DNA from 2 places in the Bradyrhizobium sp. HKCCYLS20291 genome. Region 2 is predicted to be linked to the other one. Evidence: riboswitches for the same ligand, from Rfam matches in the RefSeq annotation. Region 2 holds a riboswitch; the other holds the start of a gene.
The links. Region 2 has a riboswitch for cobalamin ahead of ACQR07_RS06985 (TonB-dependent receptor plug domain-containing protein). Riboswitches for the same ligand answer to the same signal wherever they lie in the genome.
Positions count from the first base shown of each region.

Region 1: linked by a shared signal. The riboswitch ahead of ACQR07_RS11815 (HupE/UreJ family protein) and the one ahead of ACQR07_RS06985 (TonB-dependent receptor plug domain-containing protein) in region 2 are both predicted to bind cobalamin.

Region 1 covers NZ_JBNPTO010000004.1:213,714-224,963, reverse strand. Annotated here, with positions in the region: gene ACQR07_RS11830 (cobyric acid synthase) at 1-670, opposite strand, end outside; gene cobO (cob(I)yrinic acid a,c-diamide adenosyltransferase) at 674-1,282, opposite strand; gene cobU (bifunctional adenosylcobinamide kinase/adenosylcobinamide-phosphate guanylyltransferase) at 1,299-1,835, opposite strand; cobalamin riboswitch at 1,871-2,062, shown strand; gene ACQR07_RS11815 (HupE/UreJ family protein) at 2,183-2,815, shown strand; gene ACQR07_RS11810 (DUF1636 domain-containing protein) at 2,815-3,207, shown strand; gene cobW (cobalamin biosynthesis protein CobW) at 3,226-4,263, shown strand; gene cobN (cobaltochelatase subunit CobN) at 4,273-7,692, shown strand; gene cobG (precorrin-3B synthase) at 7,689-8,969, shown strand; gene ACQR07_RS11790 (precorrin-8X methylmutase) at 8,962-9,594, shown strand; gene ACQR07_RS11785 (precorrin-2 C(20)-methyltransferase) at 9,591-10,349, shown strand; gene cobJ (precorrin-3B C(17)-methyltransferase) at 10,346-11,107, shown strand; gene ACQR07_RS11775 (cobalt-precorrin-6A reductase) at 11,077-11,250, opposite strand, start outside.
Region 2 covers NZ_JBNPTO010000002.1:615,417-626,666, reverse strand. Annotated here, with positions in the region: gene ACQR07_RS07020 (acetolactate synthase 3 large subunit) at 1-1,632, shown strand, start outside; gene ACQR07_RS07015 (threonine dehydratase) at 1,791-2,774, shown strand; gene ilvN (acetolactate synthase small subunit) at 2,950-3,492, shown strand; gene ACQR07_RS07005 (class I SAM-dependent methyltransferase) at 3,496-4,185, shown strand; gene ACQR07_RS07000 (LysE family translocator) at 4,421-5,023, shown strand; gene ilvC (ketol-acid reductoisomerase) at 5,174-6,193, shown strand; gene ACQR07_RS06990 (hypothetical protein) at 6,276-6,851, opposite strand; gene ACQR07_RS06985 (TonB-dependent receptor plug domain-containing protein) at 6,926-8,992, opposite strand; cobalamin riboswitch at 9,106-9,323, opposite strand; gene ACQR07_RS06980 (hypothetical protein) at 9,336-9,527, shown strand; gene ACQR07_RS06975 (CbtB domain-containing protein) at 9,551-9,757, shown strand; gene ACQR07_RS06970 (CbtA family protein) at 9,843-10,613, shown strand; gene ACQR07_RS06965 (histidine phosphatase family protein) at 10,629-11,204, shown strand; gene ACQR07_RS06960 (hypothetical protein) at 11,201-11,250, shown strand, end outside.

The DNA of each region.
Region 1 (11,250 bases), on a different contig from region 2:
GACCGAGCGAGGCCCATCCCGTGCGTGTCGCGATCTCGTTCATGCCCGTGGCGAACAAGGCCGGGTCGCCGCGGAACTTGTTGACGAGGAAACCAGCAATCTGCGCCGCGTCGTCGGGCGAGAGCACGGCCTTGGTACCGACGAGGCTGGCGATCACCCCGCCGCGATCGATGTCACCGATCAGCACCACAGGGATCTGCGCTGCTTGCGCAAAGCCCATGTTGGCGATGTCTCCGGTACGCAGATTGATCTCCGACGCTGAGCCGGCGCCTTCGACGAGCACGATGTCGGCATCGGCGGCGAGACGATGGAAGCTGTCGAGCACGGCCGTCATCAATTGCGGCTTCATGGCCTGATAGGCGGATGCCTTCGCATTGCCGATGACGCGCCCCTGCACGACCACCTGCGAGCCGACCTCGCTCTGCGGCTTCAGCAGCACCGGATTCATGTGCACCGTCATCGGTCGCCGCGCTGCGCGCGCCTGCAGCGCCTGGGCCCGGCCGATCTCACCGCCGTCGGCGGTGACGGCCGCATTGTTCGACATGTTCTGCGGCTTGAACGGTGCCACCTTCAGGCCGCGCAATGTCAGCGCGCGCGCGAGCCCGGCGACGATCAGCGACTTGCCGACGTCGGAGCCGGTACCCTGGAACATGATGGCGCGCGCGGCCATGGCCTAGAACTCAATGCCTTCCTGCGCCTTCACGCCGGCCGCGAAATGGTGCTTCACGAGGTTCATCTCGGTAACGAGATCGGCGGCCTCGATCAGCTCCGGCTTGGCATTGCGCCCGGTGACGACGACGTGCAGGTCCGGCCGCCGTGCGGCGAGCGTGGCAACGACGTCATCGATCGGCAGGTGATCGTAGCGCAGCGCGATGTTGAGCTCGTCGAGGATCAGGAGACAGACCGCGGGATCGGCCATCAGCTCCTTCGCCTTCGCCCAGGCGCGCTCCGCCGCCGCGACGTCCCGCGCGCGATCCTGTGTCTCCCAGGTGAAGCCCTCGCCGAGCGTATGCCAGGACACCTGATCGCCGAACCGCTCGATCGCTTTGCGTTCGCCCGTCTCCCACGCGCCCTTGCCGAACTGCACGACGCCGATGCGGAAGCCGCGGCCGAGCGCGCGCAGCATGAGGCCCCAGGCGGCCGTCGATTTGCCCTTGCCCTTGCCGGTATGGACGATCAGCAGGCCTTTCTCGACGGTCTTGGAGGCGACCTCGGCATCCTGAATGGCCTTGCGGTTCTCCATCTTGGCCTTGTGGCGCGCATCGTCGGCGCTCTCGGTCATCTGCTCGTTCTCCTCTTCACTTCAATGTCAGTGGCAGGCCGGCCGCCATCAGGATCACGCGATCCGCGATCGCCGCCACATCCTGGTTCAGTCGTCCCTGCGCATCACGAAACGCGCGCGCGAGCGCGTTGTCCGGGACGATGCCGAGACCCACCTCGTTGGACACGGCGACGATCGGGCCTTCTGTCGCGGCAAGCGCCTCGATCAGCTCGGCACATCGCGCCGGAACGTCCATGTCGGCGAGCATCACGTTGCTGAGCCACAGCGTCAGACAATCGATCAGCATCGGCGTCCGCGATTTCGATTCGGCGCGAACGAGGCCGGCGAGATCATGTGTGGTCTCCAATGTCTGCCAACCCTCGGCGCGCCGCGACTTGTGCTGCGCGATGCGCGCGGTCATCTCGTCGTCGAACGCCTGCGCAGTCGCAATATAGATCCACGGCGATGCCTGAGCGGTGACCATCGCCTCGGCATGGCGACTCTTGCCGGAGCGCGCGCCGCCGAGCACCAGCGTCAGGCGCGGCAAGGCAGGAGGCGGCGGGGCAGGGACCATGGGGGACGATTCCGATTGACGGGCTTTGGCGCGACCCGTATCTAACAGATGACGGTTCTCCGAAAGGAGAGATTTAGGGAACATGGTGCGGGGTCATACCCAAGGCCGTGGCTGCCCCCGCAACTGTAATCGGCGAGTGTGAGGCCAAAGCACCACTGGGAAACCGGGAAGGTGGCTTCACGCAGCGACCCGAGAGCCAGGAGACCTGCCGTCGACACTGCTGTTGGCCGACCCGTCGCGCGGGGAGTCGCGATGCTGGTTATGATCCTGCCGGAAAGGGCGGGATGCCGTCGGATGCAGCGCATCGTCCGGCCCTCTGGGGGAGCCGGCAAGCGACGGAGACGGCCATGACGTTCAATCGCACCACGTGTTTCGTTGCCGCGAGCCTGATTCTGCTCGCGTCCGAGCCCGCCTTCGCGCATCACATGATGGATGGTAAGTTGCCGCAGACGTTTGCGCAGGGCCTGCTGTCGGGCCTCGGCCATCCCATCATCGGGCTCGATCATCTGGCTGCCATCGTCGGCGCCGGCATCGTCGCGGCCTTGCTCGGCCGCGGCTTTGCGCCGGTGCAGGCCTTCACGACGGCGATGATTGCCGGCGTTGCTGTCCATCTGGCGAAGGCCAACATTCCCGCCGCCGAGCTGCTGGTCGGCCTGTCCACCGCCGCGGTCGGCCTGGTGGTCGCGATGCGCGGCCGTTTCGGTGTGGTGCCGGTCGCCGCGTTGTTCGCCCTTACTGGCGTTATCCACGGCTACGCGTTGGGTGAGTCGATCGTCGGTGCTGAGACTGCTCCGCTCGGAGCCTATCTCACGGGCCTGCTCGTGATTCAGACCGTCATCGCCGCGGGGGCGTTCCTGGGTGTCAAGCTGCTGTCGGCCAAGGGCCACGCGGTTGCGCCGCTCGCGGTTCGCCTCGCAGGCGCAGCGATCGTGCTGGTGGGCGGAGTCGCTGCGGCGACGGCCGCGGGCGTGATCGGCTGATGACGGCATCGCAGATCGGTGAGACGACGCTGTTCGTCTGCACGACGTGTCGCACGCAGCTGGCTGATGCTGCGTCGGATCAGCCGCGGGCGGGAGCCCGCCTGCTGGCGGCAATCGAGACGGTGCCGACTGAGCAGCGGGTGGGCGTTGCCGTGGTCGGCGTCGAGTGCCTGTCCAATTGCAATCGGTCCTGCACGGTGGCGGTGACCGCGCCGGGCAAATGGACATACGTGCTCGGTGCGCTCGACCCGGACCTGCATGTGGCGGACGTGCTGACGTTCGCCCAGCTGCATCAGCGCCACGAGGCCGGCCTGCCGGCCTGGCGCGAGCGCCCCGAATATATCCGCAAGAACACCGTTGCGCGCGTGCCGACGCTGCCGGCACAGCGATGAGAGAAGGATGATGCGGTCATGACGAAGTCATTCGCCAAGACGCCCTGCACGATCGTCACCGGTTTTCTCGGCGCCGGCAAGACCACGCTGGTGCGCAATCTGATCGAGACGGCGAACGGCCGGAGGCTTGCGATCATCGTCAACGAGTTCGGTGACGTCGGCATCGACGGCGACATTCTCAAAGGCTGCGGCGTGCCGGACTGTCCGGAGGATCGCATCGTCGAGCTCTCCAACGGCTGCCTGTGCTGCACGGTTGCCGATGATTTCGTACCCGCATTGAAGAGCCTGCTGGACCAGAAGGAGCCGCCGGAGCACATCGTGATCGAGACGTCCGGGCTGGCGCTGCCGAAGCCGCTGGTGCAGGCTTTCAACTGGCCTGAGATTGCGACGCGCGTCACCGTCGATGGCGTCGTCGCCGTCGTCGATGGGCCGGCGGTCGTGGCGGGACGCTTCGCCGATGATCCCGCAGCGCTGGCCGCGCAGCGCGCTGCCGACGAATCGCTCGATCACGACAATCCGCTCGAGGAGGTCTACGAGGACCAGCTGCTCTGCGCCGACCTCGTCGTCATGAACAAGAGCGACCTGATGAGCGAGCAGGAGCGCAAGGACGTCGCCTCCGAGATCGCTACGACGGTGCAACGTGCCGTCAAGGTGATCGCGACCGAGCACGGCAGGCTGTCGGCGTCGGTGCTGCTCGGACTCGGCGCGGCCGCCGAGGACGATCTGGCGGCGCGCCCTTCGCATCACGACAACGAGGCGGAGCATGATCACGACGATTTCGAGAGTTTCGTGCTCGACGTGCCGGCGCAGGCCTCGCCGGAGGCGCTGGTGGACCGCATCGCGGCCGCGGTCGAGGCGCACGACGTGCTCAGGGTGAAGGGCTTCGTCGAGGTCGCGGGCAAGCCGCTGCGTCTGCTGGTGCAGGCCGTCGGCAACCGCATTCAGCATCAGTTCGAGCGGCCCTGGCGCTCCGGTGAAGCGCGGCAGGGGCGCCTGGTGGTGATCGGCGAGCGCGGCCTCGATGCCGCGGCCATCAAGACGCTGGTCGCGGGCTAGGCGAGGGCGATGCACCTCCTGGCGACATCCGGCGCTGATCTCGACGACCTCGAACAGGCCGTGGATCTCGCGCAGTCGCCAGCCGACATCGTCGTGCTGTCGTTCTCCGACACGGACCTGTCGGCGCTGGCGGAGGCGTGGTCCGCCTCGGCCGAGGAACTGCCGAGCCTTCGCCTCGCCAGCCTGAAGCGGCTGAAGCACCCGATGTCGGTCGATCTCTACATCGATCGCGTCGTGAGCAGCGCGCGCGCCGTCGTCGTGCGCTGCCTCGGTGGGCTCGATTATTGGCGCTACGGGCTCGAGCGCATCACCTCTGTTTGCCGCAGCCGCAACATTCATTTCGCGGCGTTGCCCGGCGACGATCGCGCCGATGACAGGCTTGGTGAACTCTCGACCTTGCCCGCGGAGGTCTCCTCGCAGCTCTACGGCTATCTGCACGAAGGCGGCGTCGGCAATGCGCGCGAGTGCCTGCGCTATCTCGCCGTGCTGCTCGGCCGCGAGACGACATTTGCCGAGCCGGTCGCGATCGGTTCGATCGTCGGCTTCGTGCCGGACCGCGGCGCTGTTGCCGTCGATGAACTCTGTCGTTGCGACGGCGCGCGCCCGACCGCGTTGATCGTGTTCTACCGTGCGAGCCTTCTCGCGGCAGACACCGCAGGAATCGCCGAACTGATGCGGGCGCTGGAGCGCAACGGGCTCTCGGTCCTAGCGGTCGCGGTGACCAGCCTGAAGGATCCCAGCATCGTCGAGCCGCTGAATCGGCTGCTCCGGCAGCGGCGGCCTGCAGTGATCCTGAACGCCACCGCGTTCTCGGCGTTGCGCGACGACGGCACGACCGTGTTGGACGTCGCGGACGCAGCCGTGCTGCAGATCGTGCAGGCGCAGAGCACCGAAGAGGCGTGGTCGACCTCGTCGCGCGGGCTGTCGCCGACCGACCTCGCCATGAATGTGGTGCTGCCGGAGCTCGATGGCCGGTTGCTCGCGCGGACCATCGCGTTCAAAGGGGAGACGGCTGCGGACGAGCGCCTCCAGTTCAGCGCGTCGCGCTATGCTCCGCAAACCGATCGCATCGCCTATGTCGCAGAGCTTGCGGCGCGATGGGCGCGGCTGCGAAGCTTGCCGGCGAGTGAGCGCCGTATCGCGCTCGTTCTGTCGGACTACCCCGCGCGCGGCGGCCGCCGCGGCTACGCCGTCGGCCTCGATACGAGCGCGAGCGCTGCCGCCATCGCCCGGCTGCTGGCTGACGCTGGATACGACGTCGGTGAGGTTCCGACGACCGCGCAACTGGATGCGCTGCTGCGGGATGATACGGATGAGCTTGTCGTGCCGCTGTCGAATCATCGACGCGCGCTTGCGCTGTTGCCCGATGAGCTCCGGCGCGCCCTGCTGGACAGTTGGGGTAAGGCGGACGCTGATCCGGCGTTTCGCGACGGCGCGTTTCGCTTCCCTGTGCTGCGCGCGGGAAAGCTCTCGATCCTGCTGCAGCCGGACCGCGGCAACCGTGCCGACCGCAAGTCAGGCTATCACGACACCACCGTGCCGCCGCGGCACGCCTATGTCGCGCTTTATGCGCATCTGCGCGAGGTCGAGAGCATCGATGCGATGATCCATCTCGGCGCGCATGGCACGCTGGAATGGCTGCCGGGCAAGGCGCTGGCGCTGTCGAGCACATGCTGGCCCGAAGCGGTGCTCGGTGCGCTGCCCGTGATCTACCCCTTCATCGTCAACAATCCCGGTGAAGCCATGCAGGCCAAGCGTCGACTCGCCGCGGTGACGCTCGGGCATCTGACGCCGCCTCTGTCGCAAGCGGGCCTGCACGGTCCTCTGCTCGACCTCGAGGGGCTGGTCGAGGAATATGCCGAGGCCGATGGGCTGGACAAGCGCCGCCTGAAACTGCTGGAAGACGAGATCATCGCGCGTGCTTGGCAGAGTGGACTGGCTGCCGATTGCGGGCTCGAGCGCACGATGACCGGACGCGAGGCGATCGCGCAGCTCGATGCGCAATTGTGCGACATCAAGGAGCTTGCCGTCCGGGAGCGTCTGCATGTGTTCGGCGAGAAGCCGGACGACGCCGCGACGGGTCTGCTGAGCGCTGCGATCACGGCTGCCGCAGGTCAGGCGGGCGGTGCCGTCGATGCCGCCGATATCGAGGTCCTGATCGCGGCAAGCGCTGCCGCCGAGAGCAGCGCCTTGCTGACTGCGCTCGCGGGGCGCCGCGTCGCTGCCGGGCCGGCGGGAGCACCGAGCCGTGGCCGGCTCGACGTGCTGCCGACGGGCCGCAATCTGACCGCGATCGATCCGCGGGCGATTCCGACGCGGACGGCGGCCCTGGTCGGAGCACGCGCCGCCGATGAAGTGGTCCGGCGCTATCTTCAGGATCATGGCGACTACCCGAAATCGCTGGTGCTCGATCTCTGGGCGTCGGCGTCGCTGCGCACGGGAGGCGATGATCTCGCCCAGGCGCTGGCCTATCTCGGCGTGCGGCCGCGCTGGGACCTCAACTCCAATCGTGTGACCGGCATCGACGTGTTGCCGCTGGCGGTGCTCGATCGCCCGCGGATCGATGCGACGCTGCGGATCTCCGGCCTGTTCCGCGATCTGTTCGAAGCGCAGATCGCGCTGTTCGATCTGGCCGTGCAGGCCGTCGCGGCGCGCGATGAGGACGATGCCGACAATCCGCTGGCGGCCGCACGGCGCCGCGGCGAGAGCCTCGCCCGGGTGTTCGGCGGCGCGCCCGGCAGCTACGGCGCCGTCGCCGCCGATCTCGCCCTTGGAATGAACTGGGCCAACCGGTCGCAGCTCGGCGAAGCCTATCTCGACAGCACCGGCTTCAGCTTCGGTGGCGCGCATGACGGTGCGGCGGCGCCCGACGCGTTCCGCGCGCGCGTCCGCAGCGCCGATGCGCTGGTCCACGCCCAGGACGATCGCGAGCGCGATCTGCTCGATGGCGAGGAGGTTGCCGATTTCGCCGGCGGCTTCGCCGCAGCCGCCGAAGCGCTCGGGGCCGCGCCTGCGCTGCTGCATCTCGACACCAGCCGTCCTGACGCGCCGAAGGCGCGGACCTTCAGCGAGGAGATCGCGCGCGTCGTGCGCGGCCGGCTCGCCAATCCGCGCTGGATCTCCGGCATGCTTGCGCATGGCTATCGTGGCGTTGCCGAGATCGCGCAGGGGATCGATGCGCTTTACGCCTTCGCCGCCACCTCCAACACCGTTCCCGAGCATCTGTTTGATCTGGCGCATGGGACACTGCTGCGCGACGAGGCAGTGTTGGAGGCCATGCTCGCGCGCAATCCGGCTGCTGTCGCTGCGATCGTGTCGCGGTTCGAGGACGCGCTGCGCCGCCAGCTCTGGGTGCCGCGACGGAATGCAGTCGCTGACGAGCTTGCTGCCGCCGGCGCCCGCCTGGCGCAGACGGAGAAAGCATCGTGACGGCCGCGGTCGAGATCAAGGGATGGTGTCCGGGCGCGCGCCGGCCGATGCCGAGCGGCGACGGGCTCGTCGTCCGCGTCCGGCCGCATGGCGGCACATTGTCGATCCAAGCCTTGCGCGAGCTTGCCGAGGCCGCGCGCCGCTTCGGCAACGGCCAGATCGATCTGACGCGGCGCGCCAATCTGCAGATCCGCGGCGTCTCGTCCGAAACGCTCACGCCGCTCTGGGCCCTGATGGACGCACTCGCGCTGCTCGACGACAGCGCGGAGATCGAGGCGATCAGGAACATCGTCATCAATCCGCTCGCGGGACTCGATCCGGCTGAGATCATCGACATGCGTCCCGTCGCTGCCGCATTGGAGCAGCACCTCGCGGCGGACCAGACGTTGCATGGGCTGCCCGCCAAGTTCGGCTTTGCGCTGGATGGTGGCGGCAGGCTGCCGCTCACGGGCCTTGCGGCAGATATCCAGCTCAAGGCCGTCGGCCGGGACGGCGAGCGCCGCATGGCCGTCGGCCTCGATCGGGAAGATGGCGTCCTGTGGCTCGGGACGACTGCGCGTGTGGACTCCGTTGGGGCCGCGATGCGACTCGCTCACCATGTGCTGTCGCACAGCCCGACCCGCCGCGCCGTAACGCTGCCTTCGGATGCAATCGATGCGGTCATTGCCGAGCTTCGGCTCGATGCCTCCACCGCGATGGCGATCGATCCGGCCGCGACAGCACAGCAGCGCCGTGGCCTCATCGCGCTGACCGGGCAGAGCTCCGTCATCGGCATCGGCGTCCCATTCGGTCGTGTCGACAGCGCGACGCTGACGCAGCTTGCGGATCGGCTCGCCGAACGGAATGTTTCCGAGGTGCGGCTCTCGCCGTGGCGCACGCTCTACGTCGCAGCCGACCGCGCTCTTGCCGAGCGTATCATCACGGATGCGGCCGGGATCGGCCTGATCGTGGACGACGCGGATCCGCTGATGCGCATCGACGCCTGCTCCGGCGCGGGCTGCTGCGCGTCGACCGAGCTCGCAACGCGCCAGCATGCCCGCGTGCTGGCAGCTGCAATGGCGCGCACGCGCTTTGCCGGCACTTTGCACGTCTCCGGCTGCGCCAAGGGCTGCGCGCGTTCGGCGCCGGCCAATGTCTTGCTGGTGGGCAAAGGCAGCCGATATCACGTCGTGCGCAACGGCACGGTGAGGAGCGCGGCGCAGGGCGTGCTCGATCCGGCCGTCCTCGATGTTGGCGCAAGCGCGCTGTTCGAAACAGGCGAGAAGGTCCATGTCTGATCTGCGCGACTACATCAAGGATGGCGCGGAGATCTATCGCCGCTCGTTCGCCACCATCCGCGCCGAGGCCGATCTGTCGCGCTTCCGCGGCCTGGAAGAGAAGATCGCGGTCCGCATCATCCACGCCTGCGGCATGGTCGAGATCACCTCGGACATCGCGATGTCCGAGAGCTTCGCCGCCGCGGCGCGGACTGCGCTCGATCGCGGCGCGCCGATCCTGTGCGATGCCAAGATGGTCGCGCAGGGCATCACGCGGGCGCGGCTGACGGCCAAAAACGAGATCATCTGCACGCTGGATGATGCGAGGGTGCCCGCACTGGCCACCCAGCTCGGCACGACGCGATCGGCTGCCGCGCTCGAGTTGTGGCGGCCGCATCTCGGCGGCGCGCTGGTGGCGATCGGCAACGCGCCGACCTCGCTGTTTCATCTGCTCGACATGCTCGATCAGGGCGCGCCGCGCCCTGCGGCGGTGATCGGAACGGCGGTGGGATTCGTCGGCGCGCGGGAGTCGAAGGAGGCGCTCGCGGCTGACGGCCGGGTGCCGTATCTGATCGTGAAAGGGCGCAAGGGCGGCAGTGCCATGGCGGTCGCCGCGGTCAATGCCGTCGCGAGTGACGTCGAATGAGCCTGCTCGACACCATCGCAGGCGCAGCCGAGCCGGCCACGCTCTACGGCATCGGCGTCGGTCCAGGCGACATCCGCTATCTGACCTTGCGCGCTGCCGGACTGATCCGATCGGTCGACGTGGTGGCGTTCTTCGCCAAGCGCGGCATGGAAGGCAATGCACGACGGATCGTCGCGCCGTTGATCGAGGCCGGCCGTCACGAGTTGCGACTGGAATATCCCGTCACCGAGGAGGTGCCGGTCGCCGATCCTTCCTATCAGGCGCAGATCGGAGATTTCTATCAACGCGCGTCCGACAGCATCGCGGCGCATCTCGCGGCGGGCCGCTCGGTCGGCCTGCTGTCGGAAGGTGATCCATTCTTCTACGGCTCGTTCATGCACATGTGGCGGCGTCTGGAGAGTGATCATCGCGTCGAGGTCGTCCCCGGTGTCACCGGCATGTCCGGCTGCTGGACAAAGGCGAACGTTCCGATCACCTGGGGCGACGACATCCTGTCGGTGTTGCCTGGGACGTTGGCGGAGGACGTCCTGCACGACCGGCTGACGTGCTGCGAGGCCGCGGTGATCATGAAGGTCGGCCGCAATCTCACCAAGGTGAAGCGCGCCATCGCGCGCGCCGGCGTGCTCGAACGTGCGATCTACGTGGAGCGCGGAACGATGGAGGCGCAGCGCGTCGCGCCGTTGGCCGAGGTCGAGCAGGATCGCGGCCCGTATTTCTCGATGATCCTGATCCCGGGACAGGGGCGAAGGCTGTGACGGGCACGCTCACGATCGTCGGCGTCGGCCCGGGGCGGCCTGAACTCATGACGCCTGCAGCCTCGGAAGCGATCGCCGCGGCGACGGATCTGATCGGCTATGGCCCTTATCTCGACCGGGTGACGGCCAGCTCTCCCGGGCAGGTCCGTCACGCCAGCGACAACCGTGTCGAGCTCGATCGCGCGCGTCATGCCCTGACGCTGGCAAGCAGCGGCAGGCACGTCGCGGTGGTGTCAGGCGGTGATCCCGGCGTCTTCGCAATGGCTGCGGCGGTGTTCGAGGCTGTGGAGGCCAGCCCGTCGGAGTGGCGCAACATCGACATCCGCGTCGAGCCGGGCGTGACGGCGATGCTCGCTGCAGCGGCCGAAGTGGGCGCGCCACTGGGCGGCGATTTCTGCGCGATCTCGTTGTCCGACAATCTCAAGAGCTGGGCCACCATCAGCCGCAGGCTGGAGGCGGCCGCTGCGGCCGACTTCGTCATCGCGCTCTACAATCCGCTGTCCAGGGCCCGGCCGCATCAGCTCGGCCAGGCGTTCGAGCTATTGCGAGCGATCAAATCCCCCGCGACCGTGGTGGTGCTGGTCCGCGCTGCTGGCAGCGGTGAGGCGAGGTCTATCATCACGACGCTGGGCGAGGTCGATCAGGCAAGTGCCGACATGCGCACGCTCGTGCTGATCGGATCGACGGCCACGCGTCTGATCCCTCGCGAGGACAAGCCGCCGTTCGTCTACACGCTGCGCCGCGAGGTCGATCGATGAGCAAGCTGCGCCTCGAGCCACGGCAACGCGGCGCCGGCGCTGTCCAGCGCCACGCCATGCGGCTTGGCGGGACGCGCGATCATCACCACGGGCACGCCGAGCCGGCGTGCGGCCGCGATCTTCGGATAGGTCGCAGCGCCGCC
Region 2 (11,250 bases):
CAGAGCGAGGTCGAGCACATCCTGGTCCGCCACGAGCAGGGCGCCGGCCACGCCGCCGAAGGCTATGCGCGCTCGACCGGCAAGCCGGGCGTCGTGCTGGTGACCTCGGGCCCGGGCGCCACCAACATGGTGACGCCGCTGGCGGACGCGCTGATGGACTCGATCCCGCTGGTCTGCATCACCGGCCAGGTGCCGACGCATCTGATCGGCAACGACGCGTTCCAGGAGTGCGACACCGTCGGCATCACCCGGCCCTGCACCAAGCACAACTGGCTGGTCCGCAACGTCAACGATCTCGCCAAGGTGCTGCACGAGGCGTTCTATGTCGCGACCACGGGCCGCCCGGGTCCGGTCGTCGTCGACGTGCCGAAGGACGTGCAGTTCGCCACCGGCACCTATCATCCGCCGCGCAAGTCGGACGTCCACATCTCCTATTCGCCGCGCGTCAAGGGCGATGCGATGCAGATCCGCAAAGCCGTGGCGCTGCTGGCCGGCGCCAAGCGGCCGGTGATCTATTCCGGCGGCGGCGTCGTCAATTCGGGACCTGAAGCCTCGAAGCTGCTGCGCGAGCTGGTCGAGGTCACGGGCTTTCCGATCACCTCCACGCTGATGGGGCTGGGCGCCTATCCCGCGTCGGGTCCCAACTGGCTCGGCATGCTGGGCATGCACGGCACCTACGAAGCCAACATGACGATGCATGATTGCGACGTCATGCTGTGCGTCGGCGCGCGCTTCGACGACCGCATCACCGGCCGCACCGACGCGTTCTCGCCGAACTCCAAGAAGATCCACATCGACATCGATCCGTCGTCGATCAACAAGAACATCCGCGTCGACGTGCCGATCATCGGCGATTGCGGTGACGTGCTCGCCGACATCCTGCAGGTGTTCAAGGCGGAAGCGAAGAAGCCCGACATCAAGTCGTGGTGGCAGGAGATCGCCGTCTGGCGCGCGCGCAACTCGCTGGCCTACCGGCCGAACCGCGACGTCATCATGCCGCAATATGCCATCCAGCGGCTGTTCGAGCTGACGCGCGGCCGCGACACCTACATCACCACCGAGGTCGGCCAGCACCAGATGTGGGCGGCGCAGTTCTTCGGCTTCGACGAGCCGCACCGCTGGATGACCTCGGGCGGTCTCGGCACCATGGGCTACGGCCTGCCGGCGGCGATCGGCGTCCAGGTCGCGCATCCCGACAGCCTGGTCATCGACATCGGCGGCGACGCCTCGGTGCAGATGACGATGCAGGAGATGTCGACGGCCGTGCAGTACGAGCTGCCGGTCAAGATCTTCATCTTGAACAACCAGTACATGGGCATGGTGCGGCAGTGGCAGCAGCTGCTGCATGGCAACCGCCTGTCGCATTCCTACTCGGAGGCGCTGCCGGACTTCGTCAAGCTGGCCGAGGCCTATGGCGGCGTCGGCCTGCAGGTGTCGAAGCCCGGCGATCTCGACGGCGCGATCAAGGAGATGATCTCGGTCAAGAAGCCGGTGCTGTTCGATTGCCGCGTCGCGGCGCTGGAGAACTGCTTCCCGATGATCCCGTCGGGCAAGGCGCACAACGAGATGATCTTGCCGGCCGAGGCGAGCGATCCGGCTGCCGCGTTCGCGGGCGGCAAGGCGCTGGTGTGAGGACGTAACGTGAGCACGACGCCAACCCAAAATTCCACTGTCATCGCCCGGCTTGACCGGGCGATCCAGTACGCCGCGGCCATCGTGAGTCCCACGACGGCCGCGGCGTACTGGATGCCCGCCTTCGCGGGCATGACAGCTCGTATGAGGGGGCGGCCATGTTCACATTAGCAGAGCTGGAGCAGGCTCACGCCATCGTCGCGGCCGCCGTGCCGGCGACGCCGGCGCACGCGTGGCCGCTGCTGGCGCAGCGGCTGGGGACTGAGGTCGTCGTCAAGCACGAGAACCACACGCCGGCCGGCGCCTTCAAGGTGCGTGGCGGGCTGGTTTACGTCGACGCTCTCAAGCGCACGCAGCCGGATGTCCGCGGGCTGATCACCGCGACGCGCGGCAATCACGGCCAGAGCGTCGCCTTCGCCGGCCGCCGCAACGGGCTGCCGGTGACGATCTACGTCCCCAGGGGCAACTCGGTCGAGAAGAACCGCGCCATGGCGGCGTTCGGTGCCGAGCTGATCGAGCATGGCAGCGACTTCCAGGAGGCACGCGAGGAGGCCGGCCGCCACGCCGCGCGCGACGGCCTGCAGATGGTGCCGTCGTTCCATCGCGATCTCGTCCGCGGCGTCGCCACCTACGCGCTGGAGCTGTTGCGCAGCGCTCCCGATCTCGACGTGCTCTACGTCTCGATCGGGCAGGGCTCGGGCATCTGCGGCTGCATCCTGGCGCGCGATCTGCTGGGACTGAAGACCGAGATCGTCGGCGTGCAATCGACCGGCGCGCCGTCCTATGCGCTGTCGTTCACGGCGCGCACCGTCGTGACGACCAACAGCGCCGATACCCATGCCGACGGGCTCGCGACGCGCAGCCCGGATGCCGAGGCGCTTGCGATCATCCTGAAGGGCGCCTCGCGCATCGTGCAGGTCAGCGATGCCGAGATCGCCGAGGCCATCAGCATCCTCTGGACCGACACCCACAATCTCGCCGAGGGCGCCGGCGCGGCGCCGCTCGCGGCCGCCCTGCAGGAGAAGCAAAGGCTGGCCGGCAAGCGCGTCGGCCTGGTGCTGACCGGCGGCAACATCGATCTCGACCTGTTCAGGCGCTGGGTCATGCCGGCGGCCGCCCATGCCGAAGCGGGGGCTGCATGATGGGCACCCGGCCAACTCCAAATACCGCCGTCATGCCCGGGCTTGACCCGCCTGCGCGGCCGAAGCCGCTTCGGCGCGGCGAAGGCCCGGGCATCCACGAGCCGCACGCGCGACGCTCGACGTGGATGGCCGGGACAAGCCCGGCCATGACGGATGAAATTCTGAGGGGACACCAATGAACCAGCCAGCCTCCGCCTACTTCATCGAAGACCGCCACGATCCGAACGAGACCCACACGCTCTCCGTCCTGGTGCAGAACGAGCCCGGCGTGCTCGCGCGCGTCATCGGCCTGTTCTCGGGGCGCGGCTACAACATCGAGAGCCTCACCGTCTCCGAGACCGAGAGCCAGAAGCATCTCTCGCGCATCACCATCGTGACGACCGGTACCCCGATGGTGATCCAGCAGATCAAGCATCAGCTCGACCGCATGATCCCGGTTTATCGCGTCGTCGACATGACCTTGACCAAACGCGCGATCGAGCGCGAGCTGGCGATGGTCAAGGTGCGCGGCGTCGGCGAGCCGCGGGTCGAGGCGCTCAGGCTGGCGGATGCGTTCCGCGCCCGCGTGATCGATGCGACCACCGAGAGCTTTGTGTTCGAGATCACAGGCAATACCGACAAGATCACGCAGTTTATCGATCTGATGCGTCCGCTCGGCCTGGTCGAAGTCGCCAGGACGGGCGTTGCGGCGATCGGGCGGGGACCGGAAGGGATGTGAGCCATGCTGGCGCGCGACTGGTACTACAACGAACGCAACCGGTTCGGACTCGATCATGCCGTGGCCTCGATCTACGGCTCGGGAGAGGATGCCGACGAGCGCGCGCGCGCCGCGCTGAGGATGCTCGGCGTCAGGCCGGGCTGGCGGGTGGCCGACATCGGCTGTGGCAACGGCGTGCTGGCGACGGAAGCCGCGCTGATGGGCGCTGTCGTTGACGCCATCGACATCTCGCCGGCGATGCTGGCGCTGACCAGGATCTACACCCGCGACCGCCGCACTGCGGTGCGGATGCATGCGGCCGGCCTGTTGTCGTTCGCCTACGAGCCGAACTCCTATGACCTGATCGCCAGCGAGTTCACGCTGCATCATCTGCCGGACTTCTGGAAGGCGGTGGCGCTGGCGCGGATCTTCGCGGCGCTGAAGCCGGGCGCGCAGTTCTTCCTGCGCGACATCGTCTATGTCGCCATGCCCGACGGCGCCGAGCGCTCGGTCGAGCAATGGGCCGATTTCAACATCAAGAACCACGACCTCGCCCGCGACAGCGTCATCACCCACATGCGCGACGAGAACTCGACCTTCGCCTGGGTGATGGAGCGCATGCTGAGCGAGGTCGGGTTCATCACGATGTCCGCGGACTATCACGCCCCGATGCACGCCACGTATGTGCTGCAGAAGCCGGCGGGGCAGGGCTGAAGCGAGCGTGTTGATGTTTGCGCGAGACGGTGAGGCGAGCACGCTGCCACCCTCCCCTGGAGGGGGAGGGTCGTTCCACATCGCGCGAAGCCGCGATGTGGAACGGGGTGGGGTGATGCCTCCACGCGCGAGCTGTGCCTGGGGCCCACCCCACCCCGATCGCGCATTTCATGCGCGATCGACCCTCCCCCTCCAGGGGAGGGTGAAGAGTGCCCGTGCAGTGGGAGCGCACTAGATGTCCCAGCAGCTCCTCATCGCCTTCGTCGCCTTCGCCTTCGTGATGTCGTTCACCCCCGGGCCGAACAACATCATGCTGCTGTCGTCCGGCGTGACCTACGGCTTCCGCCGCACGGTGCCGCACATGATGGGGGTCAGCTTCGGCTTCGCTTTCATGGTCGGCGCGGTCGGCGTCGGGCTCGCCACCGTGTTCATCACCTATCCGGTGCTGCAGGAGGTGCTGAAATATCTCGGCGCCGCCTACCTGATCTACCTGGCGGTCGCGATCGCCTTCTCGGGCGCCGCCAAGCCCGACGACACCACGCCGCGTGGCCCGATGTCGTTCTGGGGCGCGGCGCTGTTTCAGTGGGTCAACGCCAAGGGCTGGGTGATGGTGATCAGCACCATCACCGCCTATGCCGCGATCGCGCGCTTTCCCGCCAATGTTGCACTGCAGGTCGCGATCAGCTTCGTGATGGCGATCGGCTCGACCGTCACCTGGACGCTGTTCGGCACCGCGCTGCGGCCGCTGCTCAGCTCCGAGCGTGCGGTGCGCGGCTTCAACATCCTGATGGCGGTGCTGCTCCTGGCCTCGCTCTATCCCGTGTTCATGGACGCATGAGGGACGCCAGCGCCATGCGAGATCGGGGTTTCCATCGGAGCCCAAAATGCTCTAGACACGGGCCGGATTTTGTCCGGGCGCAGCCGCCCGTGCCTCACCCAAGCGTCTGACTTTTCAGCCAATTCCGGCCATCTCAAAGAGGAAACGACAATGCGTGTCTACTACGATCGCGACGCCGATCTGAACCTGATCAAGGGCAAGAAGGTCGTCATCGTCGGCTACGGCAGCCAGGGCCACGCCCATGCGCTCAACCTGAAGGATTCCGGCGTCAAGGACGTTGCGATCGCGCTGCGCAAGGGCTCGGCCTCGGCCAAGAAGGCCGAAGGCGCCGGCTTCAAGGTGATGGAAGTCGCCGAGGCCGCCAAGTGGGCCGACCTCGTGATGATGCTGACCCCGGACGAGCTGCAGGGCGACATCTACCGCGAGCACCTGCACGACAACATGAAGCAGGGCGCCGCGCTGGTGTTCGCGCACGGCCTCAACGTGCACTTCAACCTGCTCGACCCGCGCGCCGATCTCGACGTGCTGATGATCGCGCCGAAGGGCCCCGGCCACACCGTCCGCTCCGAGTACCAGCGCGGCGGCGGCGTGCCCTGCCTGATCGCGATCGCCAAGGATTCCTCGGGCAACGCCCATGACCTCGGCCTGTCCTATGCCTCGGCGATCGGCGGCGGCCGCGCCGGCATCATCGAGACCACCTTCAAGGAAGAGTGCGAGACCGACCTGTTCGGCGAGCAGGCCGTGCTGTGCGGCGGCCTGGTCGAGCTGATCAAGGCCGGCTACGAGACCCTCACCGAGGCCGGCTACGCCCCGGAGATGGCCTATTTCGAGTGCCTCCACGAGGTGAAGCTGATCGTCGACCTGATCTATGAAGGCGGCATCGCCAACATGAACTATTCGATCTCCAACACCGCGGAGTATGGCGAGTACGTCACCGGCCCGCGCATCATCACCCCCGAGACCAAGGCCGAGATGAAGCGCGTGCTCGACGACATCCAGTCCGGCCGCTTCGCGCGCGACTGGATGCTCGAGAACAAGGTCAACCAGTCCTCGTTCAAGGCCACCCGCGCCCGCCTGTCCCAGCACCCGATCGAGGAAGTCGGCGCCCGCCTGCGCGACATGATGCCCTGGATCAAGAAGGGCGCGCTGGTCGACAAGACCAAGAACTGAGCGTCTACGACGACAAGCGAGACATGGAAACGGCGGGCCTCGGCCCGCCGTTTTTGTTTGATCGATCGAAAAAGAGCGCCAGTCAGGACGCCGCGCGGCGCGAGGCCAGCGGGCTCAGCAGGCGGACGATTTCGCTGACGGCGACGAGGCCGACCAGCCAGGCGGCGCTGGTGAGGCCGAGGCGGGCGATGATCGGCAGCGTGAAGCTCGCGCCACCGCCGAGCGCGGGCGTGGCGGCCAGCAGCACCAGCTCGTAGGCCGCGTAGCCGCCGAGCAGGGCGGCGACGAAGGCGACTGGAGCCGGGCTTGCGCGCAGGGCCTGCAGAATGCCGCGGGCCGCGACGGTGGCAACCAGCGCGGCCGTGCCGATCACCGCGCCCCAGGCCAGCGTGGTGGCATCGACCGGGTAGTGCAGGGCGCCGAAGCCGATGCCCTGGTTGACCAGCCAGGCGCCGAGCATCACCGGCAGTGCCGACCGCAGCGGCAGCAGCGCGGCGGCGATCACGGCGAAGGCCGCAAATGGCGTGGCGCAGGCAAAGGCGAAGCTCGCCAGGCCACAGGCGACGACCAGCAACGCGAAGCAGAACACGGCAGCATGCCGCTGCGGGACGGGCGTGAGGCGGGCCTCCGCTGATGATGTCATGTTATCGAGAGCCATGGGTCGTCTCCTCTTGGGTTGATGGTAGTGCATTCGTGACGTCGATGACAGGGCTTCGCTGGCTGGGGGACGTGCTACTGCACCCCAAAACTCGCCACGCGGATGCCGCCGAACACGCCGAGGCCTGGGGCCAGGAAGCCAGTCGGGTTCTGATAGTGGCGGTTGAACAGGTTATCGATGCGGCCGAACAGTTTGACCTGGTCGGAGACCGCGTAGTCGGCGCGCAGGTTCACCACCGTGGTGCCGGGCGCGACGAGGCCGGTGGTCATGCCGTCGCGGCTGACGTCGAGCCAGTCGCTGATGCGCAGCACCGTGGCTGACAAGGTCAACGCGTCCAGCGGCGTCCACACCGCCGTCGCGCTCCACTTTTCCTTCGGCCGTCGCAGCAGCTGCAGACCCGTCGCCGCATCGACCGCGCGTGTAAACGTGTAGTCGGCACGCAGCGACAGCCGGTCCGTCAGCTTCGCCGCCACGAAGCTCTCGGTGCCCTCGGTGGTGGCGAGCCCGACATTGGCGTAGGAGGTGAACGTGTCGTTGAAGTTGATCAGGTTGGTGATGCTGTTGTGGAAGTAGGTCGTGCCGAAGCGGAAGCGGTCGTCGAACAGCGGCTGCTCGAACCCTGCATCGTAGCCGGTGCTCTCCTCCGGCTTGAGGTTCGGGTTGGCGAAGAAGTTGAAGACCGGAAAATCCTGGTAGAGCTGGCTCAAGGTCGGCGCCTTGAAGCCGGTGCCGTAGCTTGCCTTCAGCTTGGTCTCGGTGACCGGCAGGATCACCGCCGGCGCGATCCGGTAGGTGCCATGGCTGCCGAACTGGTCGTTGACGTCGTTGCGCAGGCTCGCGACCAGGAATACCCGTCTTGCGAACTCGGTCTGCAGCTCGATGAAGCCGGCGTTGTTGCCGTTCTCGGCGGATAGATCGGCTGTTTTCAGCCGCTCGGTCTGCTGCTCCAGGCCGACGATCAGGTTGTTGTGCGGCGCCAGCTCGGTGACGGCATGCCAGTCATATTTGAAGCGCTCGCCGGTCGCGACCGCTGCCACCGGATTGCCGGCCGTCAGGTCGGACGACCAGTCGTTCACATAGTTGACGCCGAAGTAGTTCTTGATGCGGCCGCCGAGCAGAGACCAGACGGCTTCCTCGCGCATCGCAAGCTGGTGGATGGTGTGGTTGCTCTGAGTCGTGTCGGGAGTGCTGGGAAAGCCGCTGTCGCCGGTGAACAGCAGGGTTGCGTCGGTGTAGCGGATCACCGAATTCAGCGTCCAGGCCTCGTTGAGGTCGACGCCGAGCTTGGTCGAGGCGGTGAGGTTGTCGTAGGCGTTGCCGATCGCCTTCTGTCCCGCCGGCAGCAATTGCCACGGCGTCACCGGCACGTCGCCGGCATGCAGATGGGCGACATTGACCGCGTAGTTGACATTGTCCTGGGAGCCGCTCAGTCCGGCGCTCTGGTTGAACGTCTTGAACGCGCCGCTCTCGAGCGAGGCGGTCGCCCGCGCCGGGCCGTCGCCCTTGCGGGTGATCACCGAGATCACGCCGCCGATCGCATCCGAGCCATAAAGGCCGCTCTGCGGCCCGCGGAGCACCTCGAGTTGCTGGATGTCCGCGGCCAGGAGATGCGCGAAATCGAACGCGCCATTGCCATTGGTGACGTCGCCGACATCGATGCCGTCGATGATCAGCTTGGTGTGGTTGGCATTGGTGCCGCGCATGAAGACGTTGGTCTGGCCGCCGGGGCCGCCGGCCTGCCCGACGTTCAGTCCGGGAATGGCCGCGAGGATGTCCGGTACGCTGCGGAACTGCTGCGTGGCGATGTCCTTCTCCGTGACGACCGTGATCGCGTTGGCCACGTTGGCGGCCGGCGTCACGATGCCGGTCGGGCTGACCACCAGCTGGGCGTTGGCGGCGGCGTTTGGCGCGGCTGCCGGCTGCGATGAGCGTGCGCGCGGCAGCTGCGCCCCGCGTTGCGCGGCAGGCTTTGGCGTTGCCAGCGGCCGCGGCGCGTCGACCTCGACCGGCGGCAACAGGCTGGGAGAGGCGGATTGCTGGGCGGCGGCCGGAACCGTGCCGAGCGTGGTGATGATGAACAGGACGGTCGACGACAACAGGCCGGCGCGTTCGCGCCGGGCGACAGACAGGAAGGAGAACACGAGGGAACCTCGGCATGACGTCAGTGGCACGTCACCGCGAACGAGGTTCCACACCGGACAATGCGATCCGACGTAGAAACGATGCCAATAGACGCCCCGACCGGCACCTTCGCGTGTGACCACGGCTGACGGCAGGTCTCCTGGCTCGCGGGTCGTCACCTCCACGCCGCCTTCCCGGGACCGAGATTTCCCAGTGGCATTTGGCGCGAGATTCGCCGCTTACAGTTGCGGGGGCAGCTGCGGCCTTCGATCATGTCCCTTGCGAGACGTGTCCGGCACCGCATTCCCTTTTGAGCCCCGGTCAAGGGGCACCGTCGGAAATCAGGTTAGGAGCCCATCCTCGATGATGTCAATCGGCCTGTCCGGCTTCTCGACAGCTGACGCAGGCCGTGACGGTTTCGCCGCGTCCCCGGAGGCGCTGAGGATCATTTTCGACTTCCGACCCCCGGTGGCCGCGCTTATAGTGTCGGTCGTGATCAATGTTGCCCTGGCGCGCCGGTCCGGCGCCGCCTCGGCGACCCGCGCCGCAATCTAAGATGCAATTCAAGGAGCCTCACCGTGGCAACAGCGACGTCTCTTCCGGTCTCTCTGCCCGCCATTCCCGTCCGCGAGATTCTGCCGTGGGCGATCTTCGGTGGCCTGATGCTCGTGCTCGGCATCTATTTCGTCGGCGTCGAAGAGGGCGCGGCTGCGATCTTCAACAGCGCCTATGTCCACGAATTCGTCCATGACGGACGCCATCTCCTCGGGTTCCCCTGCCACTGAACGGGCGGCTCCGGGACGGCGGAGCTCGCCTATCGCCGGCCTCGACCGTGACACCGGCGCTTCCTGATAGTTCGAGAGACGATCGATGACGGGGCGATTGCTCCTGCGCGGCATGCTGGCTGGCCTCGTCGCCGCAATTCTCTCCTTCGGCTTTCTCAAGCTGGCCGGCGAATCGTCGGTCGAGCATGCGATCGCGTTCGAGACCATGATCGATGAGGCCAAAGCCAAGACCAGCGCCGAGGAGGCGGTGGCCAAGGGGCAGCCGGTGCCGGCTGTCCCGGCCGAGCCCGAACTGGTCAGCCGCGCGGTCCAGGCTGGAATCGGACTGCTGAGCGGCGTCGTCGTCTACAGCACGGCGTTTGGTGGCCTGTTCGCGCTGGCCTTTGCGCTCGCCTTCCGGCGCATGGCAGATCTCGGTCCGCGGGCCAGCTCGGCCGTGCTGGCGATGCTGGGTTTCGTCGCCGTCTATCTGACGCCGATGCTGAAATATCCGGCCAACCCGCCGTCGGTCGGCCTCGCCGAGACCATCGGGATGCGCACCAGCCTGTATTTTGCGATGATCCTGATCTCGCTGGCTGCGATGGTCGCGGCCGGCATGCTGCGCAGCCGCCTGCTGCCGCGGCTCGGCGCCTGGAACGCGGCCCTGGTCGCTGCGGTCGTCTATATCGCGGTGATGACCGGCGTTGGCCTCGCGCTGCCGGATGTGAACGAGGTGCCCGAGGCGTTTCCCGCCGCCGTGCTCTGGCAATTCCGCATCGCCTCGCTTGGCGGCCAGGCGATCATGTGGGCCACGCTCGGATTGCTGTTCGGCGTGATGGCCGAGCGTCTGATGGCGCCGCATGGCGCCCGCGCTTGAACGGCCGCACCGGCGATGAAGGCGCGCCTGCATCTCATCTGTGCGGCGGCCACGCCAGCCACGGCGGCGATGGCATTTCCTGCCGACGAGCCGCTGGATGCGCGCGGGCGAGACAGCATCGTGCGCTTGGTCGGCCGGCTGCCGTCCCATGACGCCGCGCAGCGCAGCCCGGCCCGCAGTGCCGCCGACACCGCCGAAGCGCTCGCCCTCGACGCGCAGACGGAGCCTGCGCTGCGCGACTGCGACTTCGGCCGCTGGGCAGGACGATCGCTCGCCGAAGTCCAGGCGGAGACGCCGGAGGGCGTCGCCGCATGGCTGCGCGATCCGCACGCGGCCCCGCATGGCGGGGAATCTTTCACGGATGTGACGACCCGCGTCGCCGGTTGGATGGAGAGCCTGCTCGCGGTCGACAGCTCGGTTCTCGCCATCACGCATGCGACGGTCATGCGCGCGGCGATCGCGCAGGCGATCGGCGCAGGCCCGGCGGCGTTCCGGCGCATCGACGTTGCGCCGCTGACGCGCGCCAGGCTTTCGGCCGTCGGCGGGCGCTGGACGCTGGCGGCGCTGGTGCCGCTGAAGGACGAGCGATGACGGCGGGGTGGAGTGCGGTCGCCGGCCGATCGCTGGCCGTCATCAT